2 linked regions of the Acuticoccus sp. I52.16.1 genome follow. The protein of the gene in region 2 interacts with the protein of the main gene of each other region in a pairwise test. Links are inferred from orthologs where the notes say so. Each region holds a gene or a part of one and is shown on either strand. Other genes may lie near its edges.

Evidence for each region. Proteins that work in one complex are often made in the same cells at the same time.
Region 1: the proteins of eno (region 2) and rpe interact in binary tests that used the Escherichia coli proteins (3 or more experiments, as listed by UniProt). The link is inferred for Acuticoccus sp. I52.16.1 from one-to-one orthologs.

The regions. Positions count from the first base shown.
Region 1 is NZ_CP094828.1:4,601,128-4,604,961, reverse strand. What follows is about bases 1,089-3,834. They hold rpe (ribulose-phosphate 3-epimerase), read right to left. Parts: upstream 2,940-3,834; coding sequence 2,238-2,939; downstream 1,089-2,237. Other genes in these bases: MRB58_RS20735 (alpha/beta fold hydrolase), read right to left, coding at 3,104-3,834; gph (phosphoglycolate phosphatase), read right to left, coding at 1,559-2,248; MRB58_RS20750 (alpha/beta hydrolase), read right to left, coding at 1,089-1,168. Outside these bases: more of MRB58_RS20750, read right to left, coding at 1-1,088. UniProt on the Escherichia coli protein: Catalyzes the reversible epimerization of D-ribulose 5-phosphate to D-xylulose 5-phosphate.
Region 2 is NZ_CP094828.1:4,235,867-4,243,086, reverse strand. What follows is about bases 1,989-4,855. They hold eno (phosphopyruvate hydratase), read left to right. Parts: upstream 1,989-2,715; coding sequence 2,716-3,996; downstream 3,997-4,855. Other genes in these bases: MRB58_RS19155 (SDR family NAD(P)-dependent oxidoreductase), read right to left, coding at 4,362-4,855; MRB58_RS19165 (glycosyltransferase family 1 protein), read left to right, coding at 1,989-2,598. Outside these bases: MRB58_RS19170 (glycosyltransferase family 2 protein), read right to left, coding at 1-615; more of MRB58_RS19165, read left to right, coding at 1,162-1,988; more of MRB58_RS19155, read right to left, coding at 4,856-5,168; tRNA guanosine(34) transglycosylase Tgt, read right to left, coding at 5,207-6,373; tRNA preQ1(34) S-adenosylmethionine ribosyltransferase-isomerase QueA, read right to left, coding at 6,370-7,220. UniProt on the Escherichia coli protein: Catalyzes the reversible conversion of 2-phosphoglycerate (2-PG) into phosphoenolpyruvate (PEP). It is essential for the degradation of carbohydrates via glycolysis.

The DNA of each region.
Region 1 (3,834 bases), 360 kb from region 2 along the record:
GCTCGTCGTAGCGGATGAAGCGGAAGCTGTCGGTGAGGCTGCGGTAGAGGCCGGACCAGATCGGCGCGCCCCAGTCGAGTTCCAGGTGCGAGGGCCATGTTCCGGCCTTCAGCAGCGCCGGGTGCTCCTTGTCCCCGGCGACGGCCCAGGCGAGCGACACCCCGTCCTGCGCCTCGGTGAAGCGGATCGACTGATGCGGCACCGCCGGGCCGTCCGCCGCCTCGGGCGCAATCGACGGGCCGCTGTCGAGCGTCGCCGGCGCCACGCGGGCCGGGACGCGCGCCGCGTCGGCATGGGGCGGTCCCGCCGCAGGGCCGGTGGCCGGCGCGACCTCGAACGGGCAGATCGAGAAGTCGGGCGGCTCCAGTCCCGCGTCTCGGAAGGCGCGCTCCATCTGATCGGCGAGGGCGACGGCCTCGCGCTCGCGCCCCAACTTGCGGCGAGCGAGGACGGCGTGTTGCGCGGCCGCCGGGTCGAACGGCGCGTCGAGCCACCAGCGCTCGGCCCAGACCTCGTTCTCCTCCAGCGACAGGTCCGGCGCCTGTGCCAGCCGGCGGGCCAGTTTGACGCGCAGGCGCATGAGTTCGGTCCGCTTGTGGTCGAGCCAGGCGGAGAAGGTCGGTTGGTTGGAAAGCTCGCAGTCCTCCATCAGGACGCGGTTGGCGCATTCCCACGCCTCGGCGAGCCCGTGCGCGGTCGTATCCTCGCCCACCGCCTCCTCGCCACTGGCGACGGCGGCGATATGCTCGAAGTCGACGCGGACGGGGTCGATCTGGATCCGCACCTGCTCGCGGTCGGCGATGAGCCGGGTTTCGCCGCCCACGTTGACCAGCGGGCGCAGCTTGCTGAGCGACCAGCGCAGCGCCGCGCGCGGGTCGTCCGGCACCTCCCACAGCAACTCGCACAGCCGCTCGCGCCGCTGCGGCCGGGCGCACAGGACGAGGTAGCCGAGCAGCGCGCGCGTCTTGCGCGAGGCGGGCAGCGGCAGCGCCTCCCCGTTCCAGGAAATCGCGACGGGACCGATGGTCTGAATGCTGAGAGCGGGCTGGGCGATGGAGACGGGCTGGGCCCGCCATGGGGGGCGGCGATGCCGCTCACGGGAGCGCCGGCCGGCAAAGGCCACGCCCGGAAGATCACAATCGACGCTCGGTACGACGTGTGTATTCATGGCGTTGTTCCCTCCTGCCATGCGCACCGATCCGACATCGCCCTGCGACCGCGCCCCCCGTGCGCGGCGCAGACGGCAGGTGGTCTTTTCAGTGATGACCCACTGTTATTGTCGTTCGGCGCGCCACTGCTGCCTCCCTTGATCTGGCATTGTGCAGGATCGAACACTGTGTTCGCGAGCACTATTCTATCAATTTGCGAAAACGTGTAGCAGCTTGACCACCGGCTCGAGGCATAGACCGCCTTCAAGGCGTGCCTGAGGCGGTGTCGACGTGGACGGCCGATTGCATTTGGGCGACCCGCAAGCCGCCCCTATCGACGAAATGCCGCAGCTCGCGCGGTGTTCTCGGCGCTGCACGGCCGGGCCGCCCGTGCGCTTGCGGCGGCCCGCCTAAATTGTGGCGATCGGGCCGCGATTGATCACGATGTCGAGAACGGATGGGATATCGGCAACGAAGTAGTCCGGCTGGGCCGCCTCGGAGAACGCGAAATGGTATCCGGCCGTGTGGAGAGCGAAGGGACAGCCGGCGGCTCGAGCCGTCAAAGCGTCGATCTCGCTGTCGCCGACGAAGAGCGTACGCGCCACCGTCACGCCGAGCCCGGCGACTACCGCCTCCAGCGGCTTCGGGGACGGCTTCTTCTGTGGCAGCGTGTCCCCCGTGACGACCACGGCGAAGGCGAGGCCGAACGCGTCGAGCACGCGCCGGGTCGGCTCGTCCGGCTTGTTGGTGCACAGCCCGACCGCGACGCCGGCGCGCTCCAGCTCGCCGAGCGTCTCGACGATGCCGCCGAAGGGGACGTTGTCACCCGGCGGGGCGGCACCGTAGATCGCGATGAAACGGGGGTAGTGCGTGGCGACGGCGGCGTCGTTCGCCGGCAGCTCGCGCGCCGCCAGTGCGCGCCGCAGGAAATGCGCGGCGCCATGGCCGATGAAGGCGCGCGTCTCGTCCAGCGTCAGCGGCGCGGCTCCCTGCTCGGCGAGGAAGCGGCCCGCGATCGCCCGGATCGCCGGCGCGCTGTCGATCAGCGTGCCGTCGAGGTCGAAGACGACGGCGTCAAACGCGCGAGCCTCAGGCCGCATCGGACCTCGCCGCGGCCGTCGCCGCCTCGCGGATGGCGCGGATGTTGGCCCCGTAGGCGCCGGGCTGGGCGACCGAGCCGCCCTTGAACACCGCCGAGCCGGCCACCAGAACGTCCGCCCCAGCCGCGGTCAGGCGCGGCGCGGTCTGCGGCGTCACGCCACCGTCGATCTCGATGTGGATCGGCCGGTCGCCGATCATCTCGCGCAGGCGCGCCACCTTGGGCACGCACGCGTCGATGAAGCTCTGCCCGCCGAAGCCGGGGTTCACCGTCATCACGCAGACGAGGTCGATCCGGTCCATGACATAGGCGATCGCCTCGGCCGGGGTCGCCGGGTTCAGCGCCACGCCGGCCTTGCACCCGGCCGCGCGGATCGCCTGCAGCGTCCGGTCGAGATGGGGGCCCGCCTCGGCGTGGGCGGTGAGCACGTCCGCCCCCGCCTCGGCGAAGGCGGCGATATAGGGGTCGACCGGGGCGATCATCAGGTGCACGTCCATCACCGTCTCGATGTGCGGGCGGATGGCCTTCACCGTCTGCGGGCCGAAGGTGATGTTGGGGACGAAGTGGCCGTCCATCACGTCCACATGCACCCAGTCGGCGCCCTGGGCCTCCACCGCCTCGCATTCGGCGCCGAAGGCGGCGAAGTCGGCGGACAGGATCGACGGGGCGATCTTCGGGCGGCGGTCGAACATCTTCGGGTCTCCGATGGCGGACGGTCGGGCGAATGCCGGGCAAAGACCATCCGGAGCGACGTTTGGGAAGAGCCTGCCCCCGCTGATGCACGGCGAAACGCACGGCACCCGGCAGCGGCCGGCCGGGACCGACGACGACGCGCCCCCGTCCCGATGCGTCACATCTAGTGAGACAGCTCGTCCAATACGAGGGACAGGAACGCCTCGGGCGCGGTTTGCGAGGCGGCGTGGCCGCCCCAATCCATCACCGCCAGACGCGCGTCCGGGATGCCGGCCGCGAGTGCCTCCGAACAGTGCAACGGGGTGAGCTGATCGTCCCTCGCGCACAGGATCAGCGGCGCGGTCTCGATGTCCGCCAGTTCGGCGCGGCGGTCGAACGCGAGCAGCATGTCGATCCGGGCGAGCATCGTCTCGGTGGGCGGGCTGGCGGCGATCAGCCCGTCGACCACCGCCTGCACCGTCTGCGAATGCTCGGCCACGAAGCGCGGCGGATAGAGGAAGAGCGGCGTCGCACCGTGATAGGCCGCGACCCCGCTGTCGACGAGTTGCCGGCGGCGGACCTTGAAGCAGAGGTCGAAGAACGGGTCCCGCCCCGGCCAGCCGGCGAACAGCACCATCCGCTTTATCCGCTCCGGCGCCACCGCCCCCAGGACGAGCCCCGTCGCCGCTCCGGTCGAGTGGCCGATGAAGTGCGCCGCCTCGATGCCGAGGTGGTCGAGGAGTGCGGTCACGTCGTCCGCCAGCGCCGGCACCGTGTGCTCGGTGCGGCGCGACACCGTCTCCCCGCAGCCCATGTGGTCCATCGCGACGACGGTGAAGCGCGCGGTCAGGGCCGGCAGCAGGTTGTCCCAGTAGCGCCGCGAGCCTCCCAGGCCGCACAGGAGAAGGAGCGGCG
Region 2 (7,220 bases):
CGCGCCGTCTTCGGTGCGGAAGACCCCCTCCACCAGCACCGCCCCCGGCCCCGCCGGTGTCGGAAGCGCCAGGCGCAGGACACCGTTCTCACCCACCTCGAAACGCTCGCCGACGACCTCCACCGCCTCCGCCTCGGCGATCCGCACGCTCCAGCCCCGCGGCGTCGGCGGCGTCGTGCGGGGGGCGTGTGCCGCGCGCGGCGGCTGGCGCACCGGGCCGAGCCGCCAGGACGGCGTCAGCGTATCCCAAGGCGGCGCGGGCTCGGCGACGACCGTCGCGCGCGCCGCTGCTTCCTCTTCATCTTCGTCTTCGTCTTCATCGTGCGGCCAGACGTCGAGCGGCCAGACGTCGAAGCCGTCGACCGGTGCGTCGAGCGCCAGGGTGACGATGCCGGCCTCGGCGCGCAGGCGGACGGCGCCGGCGCCGGTGCGCGCGGCAAGCTCTACGGGTGCGTCCGCGGTCACGGTCAGCCGCCACGTCCCCGGCCCCAGCGCCAGCGCCAGCGGCACCACCGCGCGGGGCGCAAGGGCCACCGAGGCGCACAAAGGCGCGGCCCCCTCCGGCCGGCCCGGCGCCTCGTGCTGTGATGGCTCGCCCTCCGACGGCTCGCTCAAGGGGCTGCCTCCATCGCTCGTCAGCGCCGCGCCGCCCGTGTAGCGCCTCGCATCACGCCCGGCCAGCCTGTCATGCGCCGCGCCCCGTGCCGCCCGGCCCCGCGCGCCCCCGCAGTCTCATGAACGCGCGACCGGTTTCGGAACAAAAATGCAGCGCCGGAGGGCCGGCCCGAGACGGTTCCGGTGCGCCCCGCCGCGGCGGGGATTGCCGCCGGCACGTGGTATCCGTGCCACGACGGGCAAGAAACGCCCGCCACAGTCATTGGTGCGCATAACAGATTCTCGCCCATCGGCCGCCGCTAACACACTTGAAACGCTTTGATTGTCCTTTACGAATCCCGGCGGTCAGGTGACGCTGGGTCGCAGCTTGTCTATACTTGCGGTCGACGGCCGCGCCGATCTGGCCTAATCGCTGTCCGATTCGACGATCCGCGATGGCCTGTCCGGGGATAATGTGATGGATGCACAACACATCCGGAGTTGGGTTCATTTATGGATGGGTGTAGGACGGTCACGCAGACGCGGTGACGGTAGGGCAGTGTAAACTTGACTCGACCCCTGATCCTTTTTGACCTGACGAGGCTGGTCTCGGCCTCGGGCCGCTCGGCCCCGACCGGGATCGAGCGTGTCGAGCTGGCGTACGCCAAGTGGCTGCACGGACTCGACTGCGCGGACGTGCGTTTCGTCGTCACCATGCAGAGCGTACGGATGATCGCGGACGCTGCGGTGCCCCACTTCCTCGACCGGCAGGAAGCGGTGTGGGACAGCGGTGCCCAGGGCTTCTCGGCCGAAAGCGCGATCCTCAACGTCAACGAGTTCCTAGCCGGCGACGGCGCGCCGACGGCACCGCGCCTCGGCTACCTCTCCAAGGAAGAGCGCGAGCTGCGCCGCTCGCGCCGCGGCATCACCGGCGAGCAGCCGAGCCGCTCGCCCATCGCGAGCTGGGCGCAGCACATGTCGGCCTCCTGGGCGCGTGAGCCGCTGGCGCCGGTCCTGCGCCAGACCCACCGCGAACGCCCGGTCATCTACCTGCGCGCCTCGCTGGACCGGCTGGAGCGCCCGGCCCCGATCGAGCGCATCAAGGCCTTTCCGGGCGTGCGCATGGTCAACGTCTGCCACGACCTGATCCCGCTGGACTTCCCGGAGTTCGTCCGCCCCGGCACCGCGACCACCTGCGCCGCGCGGGTCGAGACGCTCGCCAAACACGCCGACGGCATCATCGCCAGCTCGCACTACAGCGCGGCCCGGCTGCGGCAATATCTCGGCCCCAAGCCGCCGAAGATCTCCGTGTCGCACATCGGCTCGGAGCCGACCCGGCAGGACGCGGTGCTGCCGCCGCTGGTGGACGAGCCCTACTTCCTCGTCGTCTCGACCATCGAGGCGCGCAAGAACCACATGCTGCTCCTCAACGTGTGGCGCCGCCTGGTCGAGGACATGGGCTACGCCGCGCCCAAGCTCATCATCGCCGGCAAGCGCGGCTGGGAGGCGCAGACCCCCATCGCCGTGCTCGACCGTGTGCGCCAGCTCTCCAGCCACGTCTACGAAGCCGGCGCCGTGCCCGATGCCGCGCTCGACCTCCTGCGCCGCAAGGCGACGGCCGTCCTCATGCCTTCGTTCGTGGAAGGCTTCGGCATGCCCGTCACCGAAGCGCTGGCGGTCGACACCCCGGTCATCGCGTCCGACATCCCGGTCTTCCGCGAGATCGTCGGCGATGCGGCGGAGCTGATCGACCCGCTCGACGGCCCGTCCTGGCGCCAGGCGGTGATCGACTACGCGCAGAAGGATTCGCCGCGCCGCGCCGCCGCACTGGAGAAGGCGCGCCGCTACGAGCCGCCGCAGTGGTCCGACCACTTCCGCGACGTGCGCAACTTCATCGAGGAAGTCGGCCAGGTGCAGCCGAAGGTGTTCGTCCCCGCGCGCCGCCGCCGCCCGGCCTTCCCGATCGGCCTGCTGGGCGCCTCCCCCTCGCGCACTCTCCTGTAGCGCCCCCGCCCTGTCGCGCCCTCGCAAACGGCGGACCGGCGCAATCGGACCTTTGACCGCAGCACCCGTTCCGCTATCACACGCGGGAAACGTGCATGTGAGGCAAGGGGAACCCGCTTGACCGCAATCATTGACATCCTCGGCCGCGAAATTCTCGACAGCCGAGGCAACCCCACGGTCGAGGTGGACGTCACGCTCGAAGACGGCGCGATGGGCCGTGCGGCCGTCCCCTCGGGAGCGTCGACGGGCGCCTACGAGGCGGTGGAGCGCCGCGACGGTGACGAGCGCTACGGCGGCAAGGGCGTGGCGCTCGCCGTCGAGGCCGTGAACGGCGAGATCTTCGACGCGCTGTCGGGCATCGACGCGGAACGCCAGCGTGACATCGACGAGACGATGATCGCGCTCGACGGCACCGAGAACAAGAGCCGGCTGGGCGCCAACGCGATCCTGGGCGTGTCGCTGGCGGTGATGCGCGCCGCGGCCGCCTCGGCGCAGCTCCCGATCTACCGCTATGTCGGCGGCGTCAACGCGACCGTGCTGCCCACCCCGATGATGAACATCCTCAACGGCGGGGCCCACGCGGACAACCCGATCGACTTCCAGGAGTTCATGGTGATGCCGGTCGGCTATTCCTCGTTCAGCGAGGGGCTGCGGGCGGGCGTCGAGATCTTCCACGCGCTGAAGTCGAAGCTGAAGCAGGCCGGCCACAACACCAACGTGGGCGACGAGGGCGGCTTCGCGCCCAACCTCCCCTCCGCGAAGGCCGCGCTCGACATCATCATGGAGGCGGGCGCGGCCGCCGGTGCGCGGATGGGCGAGGACGTCTTCATCGCGCTCGACTGCGCGTCGACCGAGTTCGTGACCGACGGGCAGTACCGCCTGGAGGGCGAGCAGCGCACGTTGCAGCCGGCCAAGATGGTCGACTACCTGGTCGAACTGGCCGACGCCTACCCGATCATCTCGATCGAGGACGGCATGGGCGAGGACGACTGGGAGGGCTGGGCGATGCTGACGCAGCGCCTGGGCAACCGCTGCCAGCTCGTCGGGGACGACCTGTTCGTCACCAACGAGACGCGCCTGGCGCAGGGCATCGGCCAGAAGGTCGCCAACTCGATCCTGGTGAAGGTCAACCAGATCGGCACGTTGACCGAGACGCTGGACACGGTCGAGCTGGCACATCGCTCCGGCTACACGGCGGTGATGAGCCACCGCTCGGGCGAGACCGAGGACTCGACCATCGCCGACCTCGCGGTGGCGACGAACTGCGGGCAGATCAAGACCGGCTCGCTGGCCCGCTCGGACCGCACGGCGAAGTACAACCAGCTCCTGCGCATCGAGGAACAGCTCGGCTCCGCCGCGCGCTACGGCGCCCGCGGCCTGCCGCTACGCGCCGGCTGACCGGCCGCCGTCACCTCACCCGCAGAAAGCCGCCGACGCCCCGCGCCGGCGGCTTTTTCTTTGCCGCGCCCGCTCGCCCCTCGCCCCGCTCTCGCCCCATCACCCCCCCCCATGGCCACACTCAGCCGTGCCCCGGTCTGTCGGGGTTCGGACGGGTCAAGGGCGCGAAGCGGCGGAGCGAACCCTTGACGCGTCCGAACCCCGACGCAGCCTCGAAGCAGTCGTTCAGCTCAGTCAGCCGCTCTTGGCGGCTGGATGACCTGAACGGCTGCCTGCCGGCGAGGCGGAGGGAGCGCGAGGGGGGAACCCCCTCGCTCAGAGGCGCAACACACACCCCCGCCGAGGACAAGGCTGGTGCCTGGCCTCTACTGCGTCGTCCAGCCACCATCGACGGGGATGGCCGTGCCGGTGAGGTTGTGGGCGATCGGATTGCAGAGCCAGAGCGCCAAGGCGCCGATCTCACTCGGATCGGACAGGCGCCCGGTGGGCTCCTTCTCGGAGAGCAGGCTGGCGATCCCGGCATCGCGGTCGCCGCCATGGGCCGCGGCGCGGGCGGCGATCTGCGGCCCCAGGATATCGGTCTCGGTCCAGCCGGGGCAGATGCAGTTGACGGTGACGCCGCCGGACGCCTTCGATCCTGCGGCGGCGTATTCCAGGGCGGCGACGCGGCTGAGGCCGACCAGCCCGAACTTGGACGCCACGTATGGCGCCTTCTCGACCGAGGCGACGAGCCCGTGGACGGAGGCGATGTTGACGACGCGGCCGTAGCCGCGCTCCCCCATCCCCGGCATCGCGCGGCGCATGGTGTGGAAGGCGGCGGAGAGGTTGACGGCGAGGATCATCTCCCAGGTCTCGCGCGTGGCCGCCTCGAGCGAGACGGTCTTCTGGATACCGGCGTTGTTGACCAGGATGTCGGGCCCGCCCCAGATCGCGACCTCGTCCATCAGGGCGTCGATGGCGTCCGGGTCGCGCAGATCCGTGCCGTAGAAGCGGGTGGCGGGGGCGCCGGCTTCGGTGATGGCGGCCTCGGCGGCGGCGCCGTCGTCGCGGCTGGCGAGGCCGTGGACCACCACGCGCGCGCCGGCCGAGCCGAGCGCCTTGGCGACGGCGAGGCCGATCCCCTGCACGGATCCGGTCACCAGCGCGGTCTTGCCTTCCAGAAACCGTGTCATCGCATCCCCCAATCTTTACATCGAATTTTGAGGCGAGCTTAATTGCTCTCGCCGCGAAATGGGGCCGGTCCGCGAACTTTTTCCGCGTCTCGGTCCGCCTCGCCGCCGCCCCAGATGGCGGCGAGGCGGGCGCGCTCGTCGGCGAAGCGGCCGTCGGCGATGGCGGCGCGAAGGTCCGCCATCAGGCGCTGGTAGTAGGCGATGTTGTTCCAGGAGAGGAGCGTCGCGGCGAGCGGCTCGCCGACCCTCACGAGGTGATGGAGGTAGCCGCGCGAATAATCCTGCGAGGCGTGACAGGCGAGCGACGCGTCGAGGGGCGTGTCGTCGAGCGCGAACCGCGCGTTCTTGAGGTTGAGCTTGCCCTCGGCCGTATACGCGACACCGTGGCGGCCGGCTCTCGTGGGCATGACGCAGTCGAACATGTCGATCCCGCGGGCGACGGCGCCGACGAGGTCGCCGGGCGTGCCGACGCCCATGAGGTAGCGCGCATGATCGGCCGGCAGGTGGGGCGCCGTGACCTCGATGGTGGCGAACATGTCGGCCTGTGGCTCGCCGACGGCGAGGCCGCCGATGGCGTACCCGTCGAAGCCGACGGCGACGAGGCCTTCGGCCGAGCGGGCGCGCTCGGCCGCGTCCGTCCCGCCCTGGACGATGCCGAACTGCAAGCGCCCGGTGGCGGCGTCCAGGAAGGTGCGGCGGGCGCGAGCGGCCCAGTCGAGGCTGATCGTGACCGAGCGGGCGATGGCGGCGGCGTCGGCCGGCAGGCGCACGCACTCGTCGAGCTGCATCTGGATATCGGAGCCCAGCTTCAGCTGGATCTCGACCGCCGATTCGGGCGTCAAACGATGCATCGACCCGTCGACATGGCTCTTGAAGGTGACCCCGTCGTCGTCGATCTTGCGCAAGGCGGACAGGGACATGACCTGGAAGCCGCCCGAGTCCGTGAGGATCGTGTGCGGCCAGTTCATGAAGGCGTGCAGGCCGCCGAAGTGGGCGACGCGGTCGGCACCGGGGCGCAGCATCAGGTGATAGGTGTTGCCGAGCACCACCTGCGCGCCCGTCGCCTCCACGTCGCGCATCATCATGGTCTTGACGGTGGCCTGGGTGCCGACGGGCATGAAGGTCGGCGTCTCGACGATGCCGTGCGGCGTCACGAGGCGGCCGCGGCGGGCGCCTCCGTCGGTGGCCAGTAGCTGGAAACTCATGACTTGTCCGGGAAGAGGAGCGAAGCGTCGCCGTAGGAGTAGAAGCGGTAGCCGTGCGCCAGGGCGTGGGCGTAGACGGCATGCATGCGCGGCAGGCCGACGAGGGCTGCGACCAGCATCATCAGCGTCGAGCGCGGCAAGTGGAAGTTGGTCATCAGCGCGTCGACGGCGTGGAAGCGGAAGCCGGGGCGGATGAAGATCCGCGTCTCGCCCTCGAACGGTGCGAGGGCGCCGGAGACGGCCGCGCTTTCGAGGATCCGCAGCGCCGTGGTGCCGACGGCGACCACCCTCCCCCCGGCCGCCTTGGTGGCGGCGATCTCGGCGACGGTGTCGGCGGTGACGGTGCCGGTCTCGGCGTGCATCTCGTGCGCGTCGAGCCGCTCGACCTTCACCGGCAGGAAGGTGCCGGCGCCGACGTGGAGCGTCACGCGCGACAGCCCGATCCCGGCCGCCGCCAGCCTCGCCAACAGGTCGTCGGTGAAATGGAGCCCGGCCGTGGGTGCGGCGACGGAGCCGGCGGGATCGGCATAGACGGTCTGATAGTCGGCCATGTCCTGCGCGTCGGGGGCGCGCTTGGCGGCGATATATGGCGGCAGCGGCATCGAGCCGACGGCGAGCGGGTCGTCGGCGAAGCGCACCGTCACCTCGGGGCCGGAACGGGTGATAATCTCCGCCTCGACGGTGCGGGCGCCTTCGGTGAACCGGAGCCGGTCGCCGGGGGCGACGCGCTTGGCGGGCTTGGCGAAGGCACGCCAGGTGCCGGGCGGATCCTGCGCCAGCAGGGTCAGCTCGACGCGTGAAACGTTCTCGCCGCGAACACGCTCGCCGACGAGGCGGGCCGGCACGA